Linked DNA regions of Hamadaea flava. Each later gene encodes a partner of the first gene's protein in a complex. Links are inferred from orthologs where the notes say so. Each region holds a gene or a part of one and is shown in the gene's direction. Other genes may lie near its edges.

The links. Proteins that work in one complex are often made in the same cells at the same time.
Region 2: the proteins of trxA (region 1) and HDA40_RS08920 are in contact, whole or in part, in an NMR structure (PDB 2IPA), measured with the Bacillus subtilis proteins. The link is inferred for Hamadaea flava from one-to-one orthologs.

Annotation. Positions count from the first base shown.
Region 1 is NZ_JAMZDZ010000001.1:4,810,797-4,816,532, forward strand. The notes cover bases 1,262-4,093. They hold trxA (thioredoxin), read left to right. Parts: upstream 1,262-2,433; coding sequence 2,434-2,754; downstream 2,755-4,093. Other genes in these bases: HDA40_RS22765 (RsmA family anti-sigma factor), read left to right, coding at 1,262-1,373; trxB (thioredoxin-disulfide reductase), read left to right, coding at 1,477-2,406; HDA40_RS22780 (N-acetylmuramoyl-L-alanine amidase), read left to right, coding at 2,955-4,093; HDA40_RS22785 (GNAT family N-acetyltransferase), read right to left, coding at 4,083-4,093. Also shown: RNA polymerase sigma factor SigM, read left to right, coding at 1-495; more of HDA40_RS22765, read left to right, coding at 492-1,261; more of HDA40_RS22780, read left to right, coding at 4,094-4,106; more of HDA40_RS22785, read right to left, coding at 4,094-4,760; HDA40_RS22790 (aminotransferase-like domain-containing protein), read left to right, coding at 4,985-5,736. UniProt on the Bacillus subtilis protein: Participates in various redox reactions through the reversible oxidation of its active center dithiol to a disulfide and catalyzes dithiol-disulfide exchange reactions.
Region 2 is NZ_JAMZDZ010000001.1:1,864,308-1,869,208, forward strand. The notes cover bases 182-3,180. They hold HDA40_RS08920 (arsenate reductase ArsC), read left to right. Parts: upstream 182-1,475; coding sequence 1,476-1,886; downstream 1,887-3,180. Other genes in these bases: HDA40_RS08910 (aquaporin), read left to right, coding at 182-811; HDA40_RS08915 (arsenate reductase/protein-tyrosine-phosphatase family protein), read left to right, coding at 808-1,479; HDA40_RS08925 (ArsO family NAD(P)H-dependent flavin-containing monooxygenase), read left to right, coding at 1,960-3,024; HDA40_RS08930 (cysteine desulfurase-like protein), read right to left, coding at 3,013-3,180. Outside these bases: HDA40_RS08905 (arsenate reductase/protein-tyrosine-phosphatase family protein), read left to right, coding at 1-50; more of HDA40_RS08910, read left to right, coding at 47-181; more of HDA40_RS08930, read right to left, coding at 3,181-4,173; HDA40_RS08935 (hypothetical protein), read left to right, coding at 4,426-4,854. UniProt on the Bacillus subtilis protein: Catalyzes the reduction of arsenate [As(V)] to arsenite [As(III)]. In vitro, can dephosphorylate para-nitrophenyl phosphate (pNPP).

The DNA of each region.
Region 1 (5,736 bases):
GCCGACGCGCTCCAGGACGCGCTGCTCAAGGCGTACCGGTCGGCCGACGGCTATCGAGGCGAGGCGGCGGTGACCACCTGGCTGCACCGCATCGTCGTGAACTCGTGCCTCGACCGAGTACGCCGCCGGCAGGCCCGGCCGACCGTCCCGTTGCCCGGCGAGTCGACGGAGGACGAGGGCCGACGCCGCCCCGAGCCCGCCTCCCCGGTGATCGACCACGACACCCACCTCGTCGTACGCCAGGCGCTGGCCCAGCTCCCCGAGGAGCAGCGAGCCGCCCTGATCCTGGTCGACGTCCAGGGGTATCCGGTCGCGGAAGTCGCCACGATCTTGGGCGTCGCCGAAGGTACCGTGAAGAGCCGCTGCTCACGTGGCAGAGCCCGGCTCGCGACGATGCTGAGTGACCTACGTAACGGCGGGAACCCACCTGGTCACGGCGACGTCTCAGGCATATCACGGGCAGGGCTAGATCAGGCGGGAGGTCGGTCGGCATGAGCCCCATCAACCAGCCCGACCTCGATCTGCTCGCCGATTACGTCGGCGGGGCGCTCGACGGCACCCCGGAGGCCGACCAGGTCAGCGAGCGGATCCGGACCGATATCACGTGGGCCGCCGCGCACGCCGACCTCGTCGCCGCCACCGATGACGTCCAGGGTCGGCTACGCGCGCTCGGCGGCGAGTCGGAGATGATGCCGGACGACGTCTGGGGCCGGTTGGAGGCGACGCTGCTGGCCGAGCCGCCGATCGGGGCACCTGATCCGAACGGCCCGACCCGGCCGGTCGACAACCGTCCGGCGGACAACCGCCCGGCCGGGCGGGCGGCCTCTCGCCGCCGCCGCTGGGCGCCGGTGCTGGTCGGCCTCGTCATCCTCGCCGCGTTGGGGATCGGCATCTCGGCCTTGCGGCCGCTGACCGACGCGGCCACCGACAGTGGCGGCAGCGCCAACGCCCCCATGTCCGCACCGGATGCTGAAGCCGCGTCCGCCGCCCGGTTCGCCACCGGCCGCGACTATTCCGAGACCACGTTGGTGCTGGCGACCGACTTCGGCAACGCCAACACGCTGCGGGCGAGCGAGACCAGCCCGGAGAAGTCGGCGTCGGGCGCGCCCGACCCGTTCTCCTCCTTCGCGTCGCCGGTGCCGGACGCGCTGTCCCGGCTGCTCACCGAGGCCGACCTGAGCCGCTGCCTGACCTGGGTCACCCAGCAGGTGCCCGGCACGGTGGTCGGCGTCGACTACGCCCGGTACGCCGGCTCCCCCGCGCTGATCGTGGTGACGCGTACCGCCGACGACGCTCGCTGGGTGGCGGTGGCCGGACCGGACTGCGGCGTGGGGAACAATGCTGACCTCGTGGTGAGCAAGCGCGTCGGGTGACCTCGCGCACGCCTGCGCGGCCCGGGAATTCCACATCCGTACGATGGCGTTTCTAGGGTCGGTGACGCGGTCCGTCCCCATGGCAGATGCCCGAGGAGCAACTGTGAGCGACGTCAGGAACTTGATCATCATCGGATCTGGTCCCGCCGGATACACGGCGGCGATCTATGCCGCGCGGGCCAACCTGAATCCGCTCGTGATCGAGGGTTTCGAATCCGGCGGGGCGCTCATGACCACGACCGAGGTCGAGAACTTCCCCGGCTTCCCGGACGGGATCATGGGCCCCGAGCTGATGGACCAGATGCGCAAGCAGGCCGAGCGCTTCGGCGCCGAGTTCCTGACCGACAACGCTTCCCGCGTCGACCTGAGCGGTGACGTGAAGAAGGTCTGGGTCGGCGAGACGGAGTACACCGCTCGCGCGGTCATTCTCAGCACCGGCTCGGCCTGGCGGCCGCTGGGCGTACCGGGGGAGCAGGAGTTCCTGGGCCACGGCGTGTCGTCCTGCGCGACCTGTGACGGCTTCTTCTTCCGCGACCACCACATCGTGGTCGTGGGCGGCGGCGACTCCGCGATGGAGGAGGCGACCTTCCTGACGAAGTTCGCCGAGACCGTGACGATCGTCCACCGTCGCGACGAGTTCCGCGCCAGCAAGATCATGGCCGAGCGCGCCCTGGCCAACCCGAAGATCAAGGTCGCCTGGAACTCCGCGATCGACGAGATCTTCGGTTCCGACGGCAAGGTCACCGGCGTCACGCTGCACGACACCGTCACCGGCGAGCAGCGCAAGCTCGACGTGACCGGCGTCTTCGTGGCGATCGGCCACGACCCCCGCAGCGAGCTGTTCCGGGGCCAGGTGGAGCTGGACGACGACGGCTACGTCGTCACCCAGGGCCAATCGACCTACACGAACCTGCCCGGCGTCTTCGCCGCCGGCGACCTGGTAGACCACACCTACCGCCAGGCCATCACCGCGGCCGGCTCCGGCTGCGCCGCCGCGCTCGACGCCGAGCGCTGGCTGGCCCACCTCCACTGATCAGCGCCAACCGCAAAGGAGACCCCCATGGGTGCCAAGGTCGTCACCGACGACACTTTCGTCAGCGATGTGCTCCAGTCCGACAAGCCGGTCCTGGTGGACTTCTGGGCCGAGTGGTGCCAGCCGTGCCGCAAGGTGTCGCCGGTGCTGGAGGAGATCGCCAACGAGATGGGCGACCGGGTACGCATCGTGAAGGTCAACATCGACGAGAACCCGGAGACCACCCGTGCGTACCGGGTGATGTCGGTTCCGACGCTGACCATCTTCAAGGGCGGCCAGCCGGTGCAGTCCGTGGCGGGCGCCAAGCCCAAGGGCGACCTGGTCCGGCTCATCGAGTCGGCTCTCTAGTCCCGCAGCCGGCCCCTTCGGCCCCGTCGGCCTTCGCTGACGGGGCCGAAGCCGTTTCGTGTGCCGTTTTCGGCGACGCGCACGGTACGCTCCCGTGGGCTTTCTCCTCGCACATCCGGCAAGCCGGACACGCCGCCGCTGGTTAGGCCGGCCGTGGTGCGGGGGATGGGTCCGGGGAAGGTTTCGGCAGGAGGTGGTTCGTGCGTCCGATCCGGCGGGGCGACCAGGGCGCGGCTGTGCTCGAGATCCGCGGCATCCTCGCGGGCATGAGCCTGGCCGTGGACAAGCCCGATGACGCTGCCCAGTTCACCGATGACATGGAACGCGGTGTGCGGGCTTTCCAGCAGAGCCGCGGACTGTCGGTCGACGGCGAAGTGGGCGACGAGACGTGGAGAGCGCTGCTCGCCGCGCAGTGGCATCTGGGCGCCCGGACCCTCTACCACGCCGTGCCCGACGCGATCACCGGCGACGACGTACGCCAACTGCAGGAACGCCTGCTCGAGATGGGCTACGACGTCGGCCGGGCCGACGGGGTCTACGGACCGCGTACGGCGCGAGCGGTGGCGCAGTTCCAACGAGAGGTCGGTTTGACGCCGGACGGGGCCTGTGGCCCGCAGACGCTGCACGCGCTGCGCCGGCTCGGCCGCAAGGTCGTCGGCGGCGCTCCGTTGCGGCTCCGGGAGGAGCAGGTCTTCCAGGCGTACGGCCCGGTGCTGGTCGGCCGGCAGATCGTCATCGACCCCGGGCACGGCAGCGCCGACGATCCCGGCGTCACCGTCCCGGAGGGGCCGCTGCGCTGGTCCGAGGCCGATCTCGCGTACGACCTGGCCGCCCGGCTGGAGGGCCGGCTGGCCGCTTGCGGCATGCGCGTGCATCTGACGCGCGGGCCCAATCCGCCCGCGGAGGTCTCCAGCCTGCAGCGGGCGCAGCTCGCCAACGACCTCGGCGCGGACCTGTTGATCTCCATTCACCTCGACGGGCACAAGAACCCGGAGGCTGATGGGGTCGCCGCGTTCCACTACGGCACCGACAACGGCGTCACCTCGACGATGGGGGAGCGGCTGGCCGGGCTGGTGCTCCGCGAGATCGTGGCCCGGACCGGACTGCGCAACTGCCAGGTGCACGCCAAGAGCTGGGACGTCCTCAAGCTCACCCGGATGCCCGCCGTACGCGTGGACATCGGCTACCTGACCTCACCGTCGGACCGGGAGCGCCTGACCGATCCCCGATTCCGCGATCGGGTCGTCGAGGCGATCGTCGCGGCCGTGCAGCGGATGTACTACCCCGTCGACGCCGACGTGCTCACCGGCTCGATCGACGTCAGCGCGCTACGAGCCGAGCTGGCCCGATAGCGACCGCGTCGCGGGGCGTACCGGGCGCAGCAGGCCCTCGGGGGACATCGAGCCGAGGAGCTTCTCCAGGGCGTACTCGACGTCGGACTTCCACGAGAGCGCTGTTCTCAGTTCCATCCGCAGGCGGGGGAAGCGTGGGTGCGGGCGGACGGTCTTGAAGCCGACCGCCGTGAAGAAGTCGGCCGGGGTCACGCAGCCCACCGGGCCCAGCTCGGAGTCGAGCTCGCCGAACTTGGCGTCGCCGAACGCCTCGATCGCCTTGATCCCGCGCTTCATCAGGTCGCGGGCCATCGCCTGGACGAGCATGCGCCCCAGCCCGCCCCCGGCGAACGGCGCGACCACGTTTGCCGTCATGAACAGGGCGGCGTCGGGGGATACCGGCGAGGTCGGGAAGGCGTGGCTGCGCGGCACGTAAGCCGGCGGCGCGTACATGACGAAGCCGGCCGGCATCCCGTCGACGTAGACGATCTTGCCGCAGGAGCCCCATTCGAGGAGCGTCTGCGAGATCCAGGCTTCCTTCTCCAGCCCCGGATCACCGTTGGCGCAGGCGCGCTCGGCCGAGACGGGATCCAGCTCCCAATACACGCAGCCCCGGCAACTGCGGGGCAGGTCTTCCAGGGTGTCCAGGGTCAGATTGACCACGCGTCGCGACATGGCGTGCCCGCTCTGGGTAGTGATGCTGGAATTTGCCGACCCCCCGACCTTACGCGCCGTAACTACCCTTGGCGAGGAGATCCGGACACGATCCGCCGTTCGCGTCCATCTACCGGGACGAAGAGCCACCTTCGGCGAACTGGCCGCGACCCGGGTGCCCACGCGCCGTTACTATCGAAGCTTGTATGCGCGCCTCGCCAGGGGCGCTGGGAGGCGAGGCTGGCATGAGCGGCTGGAGCGACAGCAGCGGAACGACGCTGGACGACTACACCGGGGTATACGCACAGCGCGTCGCCGGAATGACCGCCAGCGAGATCCGAGCGCTCTTCGCCGTAGCCAACCGCCCCGAGGTCGTCTCCCTCGCCGGGGGCGCCCCCTACACCTCCGCTCTGCCGCTGGACGCCATCGGCGAGATGCTGCGCGACCTGATCGTCAACCAGGGCGCCCAGGCGCTTCAGTACGGCATCGGCCAGGGCCTGCCCGAGCTGCGCGAGCAGATCTGCGAGGTGATGGCCGACAGCGGCATCGACGCGGCCATGGGCGCCTCGCCGGACGACGTCGTCGTGACCATCGGCGGCCAGCAGGCGCTCGACCTGGTCGCGCGACTGTTCCTCGATCCCGGAGACGTCGTGCTCGCCGAGGGCCCGACCTATGTCGGCGCGCTCGGCGCGTTCCAGGCGGCGCAGGCCCGCGTGGTCCATGTCGCCATGGACGACGACGGTCTCATCCCCGCCGCACTCGAAGAGGCGATCAAGGCGACCGCCGCGGCCGGACGCCGGGCGAAGTTCCTCTACACGATCCCGACCTACCAGAACCCGGCCGGCGTGACCCTCAGCGAGGAGCGCCGGGAGCAGGTCCTGGACATCTGCGAACGCGCCGGACTGCTGGTCATCGAGGACGACCCGTACGGCAAGCTCAGCTTCGGCGGCCAGGCTCCGCGCCCGCTGCGCGCCCGCCGCCGTGACGGGGTCTTCTA
Region 2 (4,901 bases), 2.9 Mb from region 1 along the record:
CCGACCGCATCGAACGGCTGATCCCCACGATCGAGGAGCATCACCCGTGAGCACCATCCGGCCGATTCAGCCCCGACGGCTGATCGCCGAATATCTCGGCACATTGCTACTCGTCGTCGCCGTCGTCGGCTCCGGGATCATGGCCGTCACCCTGTCCCCGGACGACGTCGGCCTGCAGTTGCTGGAGAACTCGATCGCCACCATGCTCGCCCTGGCCGTACTCATCCTGATCCTCGGCCCCGTGTCCGGCGCACATTTCAACCCGGTCGTCACCCTTGCCGACTGGTGGCTGCACCGCCGCGACGACGACACGATCGGCCTGGCCGAGGTGGTCGGATATGTTGGCGCGCAGGTGCTCGGTGCGATCAGTGGCGCGGTCCTCGCGAACCTCATGTTCGGTCTCGACGCGGTGTCATGGTCGGTCACCGCGCGTACGACGCCGCACCTGTGGATCGGTGAAACCGTGGCCACCGGCGGGCTGATCCTGCTCATCTTCGGTCTCGTGCGTACCCACCGCACCCGATACGCCCCGGCCGCCGTCGGCGCATACATCGGCGCAGCCTACTGGTTCACCAGCTCCACCAGCTTTGCCAACCCGGCCGTCACCGTCGGCCGCGCCTTCACCGACACCTTCGCCGGGATCAGCCCCGCCTCCGTGCTCGCGTTCATCGCCTTCCAGATCATCGGTGCGATCGCGGGCCTCGCTCTGGTGGCTGTGTTGTATCCACGACCGCAGACCGTCACCGGCGATATCGCCACCATCGAACCCGCCACCACTTCCGAGCGTGTACCCGCCAGGAGCAGGACATGACCGAACCCGCCGGCTGGCAGATGCCCACCCTGATCAGCCCCGAAGCCACCCTCGCCCGCGCCGCCGAACAACTTGCCGACAAATACAAAGGCGTGTTCTCCCTGGAGACGATCCTGCGTTACCTCGACGAGTCCTACACCCTCCTGGCAGCGACCGCGAAGGTCACCGGCCACCTGCCCAACCTCGCCGTGCACTTCGCCACCGACCGCCTCGCCGCCATCGCCAAGAACGACGGCTCGGTCATCACCGGCATCCCCGAGGTGCTGTTCGTCTGCGTCCACAACGCCGGCCGCTCCCAAATGGCCGCCGCACTGCTCGACCACCACGCCGCAGGCCAGGTGCACGTCCGATCAGCCGGGTCCACCCCCGCCGCCGAGATCAGCCCCGCCGTGGTCGCCGCACTCGCCGAAGTCGGCGTCGACGTGACCAAGGACTTCCCCAAACCGCTCACCGACGAAGTCGTCCGCGCCTCCGATGTGGTGGTGCTGATGGGCTGCGGCGACGCCTGCCCCATCTACCCCGGCAAGCGCTACCTCGACTGGGACCTGCCCGACCCAGCAAGCCTGCCCATCGGCCAAGTCCGTCCCATCCGCGACGAGATCGACCGCCGCGTCCGCGTACTTCTCACCGAGCTGACTGATCAAGGCAAGGAGAGCACCACCCCATGAGCACCGACAAACCGAGCGTGCTGTTCGTCTGCGTCCACAACGCCGGCCGCTCGCAGATGGCCGCCGGCTGGCTGCGGCACCTGGCCGGCGACACCGTCGAGGTCCGCTCCGCCGGCTCCGCACCCGCAGACCAGATCAACCCCGTCGCCGTCGCAGCGATGGCCGAGGTCGGCATCGACATCACCGACCAGAAACCCAAGATCCTCACCCCGGAAGCATCAGAGGCGTCCAATGTGGTCATCACCATGGGCTGCGGCGACGTCTGCCCCTACTTCCCCGGCCAAACCCACCTCGACTGGGAACTCGACGACCCAGCCGGCCAAGGCATCCAAGCCGTACGCCCCATCCGCGACGAGATTCGCAAACGCGTCGAAGCGTTGATGACCGAACTACTGCCGTCGGCGTGACCGCACGTGACGCCTTCCAAAGCCGCTGCGGCGGCCACGGAAACGGTCTGAACAGGAACCACAGTTGCTGAAAATGAACACCCGCCCCCGCCATCACGATGTCCTGGTCATCGGCGGCGGACAAGCCGGCCTCGCGGCCGGGTTCTACCTGCGACGGCACGCCATCGACTTCACCATCCTCGACGCCGGCCACACCCCGGGCGGGCAGTGGCCACACAGCTGGGATTCGCTGCGGCTGTTCTCCCCGGCCCAGTTCAGCTCCCTGCCCGGCTGGCCCATGCCGCCGGTCGCCGGATACCCCGACGCCGCACACGTCGTGGACTACCTGACCCGCTACGAACACCGCTACCAGCTGCCCATCCATCGCAGCACACGCGTGGCCGCGGTCCGACGCGACGACGACGGCTTCCTGGTCGACACCAGCAGCGGACCGTGGACCGCCCGGATAGTGGTCAGCGCCACCGGCACCTGGTGGCGGCCCTTCCTCCCAGCCCTGGCACGTGGCAGCGCGTATGCCGGCGCGCAGTTGCACACCGCCGAATACCGCAAACCGCAGGACTTCACCGGCCAGCGCGTCACCGTGGTGGGCGGCGGCAACTCCGGCGCCCAGATCGCCGCCGACCTCACCGGCCACGCCGCCGAGGTCCGCTGGTGCACGCTGCGGCCGCCTCGGTTTCTACCCGACGACGTCGACGGCCGGATCCTGTTCCAGCTGGCCAACCGCCGCTACCGCGCCCTGCAAGCCGGACAGCCGACGCCGGCCGGGATCGGCGAACTCGGCGACATCGTCGCGGTGGAGGCCGTCCGCGCCGCCCGGGACGGCGGACACCGCACCGCCTGGCCGATGTTCACCAGCCTCGGCACCGACGGACCCCGCTGGGCCGACGGTTCCGCCTGGGCGTGTGACGCGGTCGTCTGGGCCACCGGATTCCGGCCCGCCCTCGCACATCTGGCCCCGCTGAAACTGTCCCGCGAACACGGGCACCCTGTCACCGACGGCACTCGAAGTGTCGACGAACCGCGGCTGCATCTGCTCGGCTACGGCGACTGGACCGGCCCCGCCTCAGCCACCCTGATCGGGGTAGGCCCAGCTGCCCGCACCATGGCCACCCAGATCGCCGCGACCCTAGACCAGTGACCGCAGCGCCGTCAGCGTCGCGTCGACGTCGGCTTCGCTGTGATAGTGCAGGAACCCCACCCGCACCGCCCCACCGGTGATGCCGAGGGCGTCGAACACCGCCGGCGCGTGGAACATGCCCGCACCGGCCGCGATCCCCCGGCTGGCCAAGGCTTTCGCGACCTCGACCGGGGCGTGGCCCGGCACGGTGAGCGCGAACGTCGCGGTACGGCCGTCCATCGCCGGAAGGCCGTGCAACCGGATCCCGTCCGGCAGACCATCGAGGAACCGCTGCCCGAGCCGCCGTTCGTGATCGACGATCGCGGCCCAGCCGACGCTGTCGACATATTCGAGGGCGGCGACCAAGCCGGCGAGGGCTTCGAACGCCAGGGTGCCGTGCTCGAATCGGGCCGCGCCCGGCGCGGCAACGGCGTGGGCCGCCTGATGCGGCCGCCACCGGTCGGCGACCCGCTCACGGACGTAGAACAGACCAAGGTGCGGGCCGAAGAACTTGTACGCCGAGCAGATCGCCACATCCACCCCCAGCTCGCCGACCACGGTCGGGAAGTGCGGTGCCCAGTGAGTGGCGTCGGCCCAGGCGATCGCCCCAGCCGCGTGCGCCAGCTGGACGACGGCAGCCACGTCTACCGCAGTGCCGGTCGCGTTGTTGGCGTACGGGAACGCCACGATCCGCGTCCGCTGCCCGATCGCCGCGGCAAGGGCGACCATGTCGAGCCGGCCGTCACCGTCGAGACCCACTGTCTTCACGACCAGACCCCGGTCGGCGGCGGCCTGCGTCCACGGGGCGATGTTCGCATCATGATCCAGGGCGGTGACCACAATCTCATCGCCCGCGACCACATCCCGGGTCGCCGCCCGCGACAGGTTGAAGTTCACCGAGGTCGCGTTGAACCCGAATCCCACCTCCGCCGGCGATGCGGCGCCCAGGAACGCGGCCGCCGCCGCCCGTGCCCCCGCGACCAGATCACCGGTCGCCTCGCTGGCAGCGAACACCCCACCCAGATTCGCGTTACTGGCCGACAGATATCCGGTGATCGCGTCGAGCACCGGCTGCGGAGTCTGCGAACCACCCGGCCCGTCCAGACGGATCACCCCATTGGCGAACGCCGGGAAAAACACACGCACCGACTCGATCGGCAGCGCACCCATAACCCACACCTTTACCTCGATAGTCTTCAAAACAGCCGTCCGGCAGCGTCCCGCAGGCCACTATCACCTGTCAACCTAGACAGATGTCGAATCAGCGGTGGACCCGCACCACGGGGCGCACCGGCGCTCCCACCCCTCACTGCGGCGGACCAGGCCGGTCGGTCTGGGGACCGCCGTCCGTAGGATCGCGGTCGGCCAGAGATCGCGCGACGATTGCCCTAGCAGCCACTCGCCCCTCGGTGGAGGTGTGCGATGACTGGTGCGGACACGCAGGTGGAGCAGCCTGATCTATTGGGTTGGTGGATCGGTGCGAACGGTCCGGGTCGGCGGACGCGCATCCCCCGGCGGACCGCTCCGAGCACGGTGCTCAGGTTCACGTTCTACGGCTGCGACTCCACCAAGGACTTTCAGGACCGTCTGTCATCGGGCCGGCGGCAACGGGACTTCGCCGGCGAGCTGATCGCCGGGCGGGGCATGATCGTGGCGGAGTTCTTCGACGTCGGTGTCTCCCGGCGCACACCGTGGCATCTTCGCCCGCAGGCCGGCCACCTGCACGGAGCGCTCCCCCAGCCTGGTCGGGGGTTTGATGCGATCGTGGTGGGCGAGTTCGAGCGGGCGTTCTACGCCGGCCAGTACGCACAGCTGGCGCCGGTGTTCGCCGCGCATGGTGTGCGGTTGTGACTGCCGGAGCTCGACGGGCCGGTCGATCCGGCCAATGAGTTGCACAT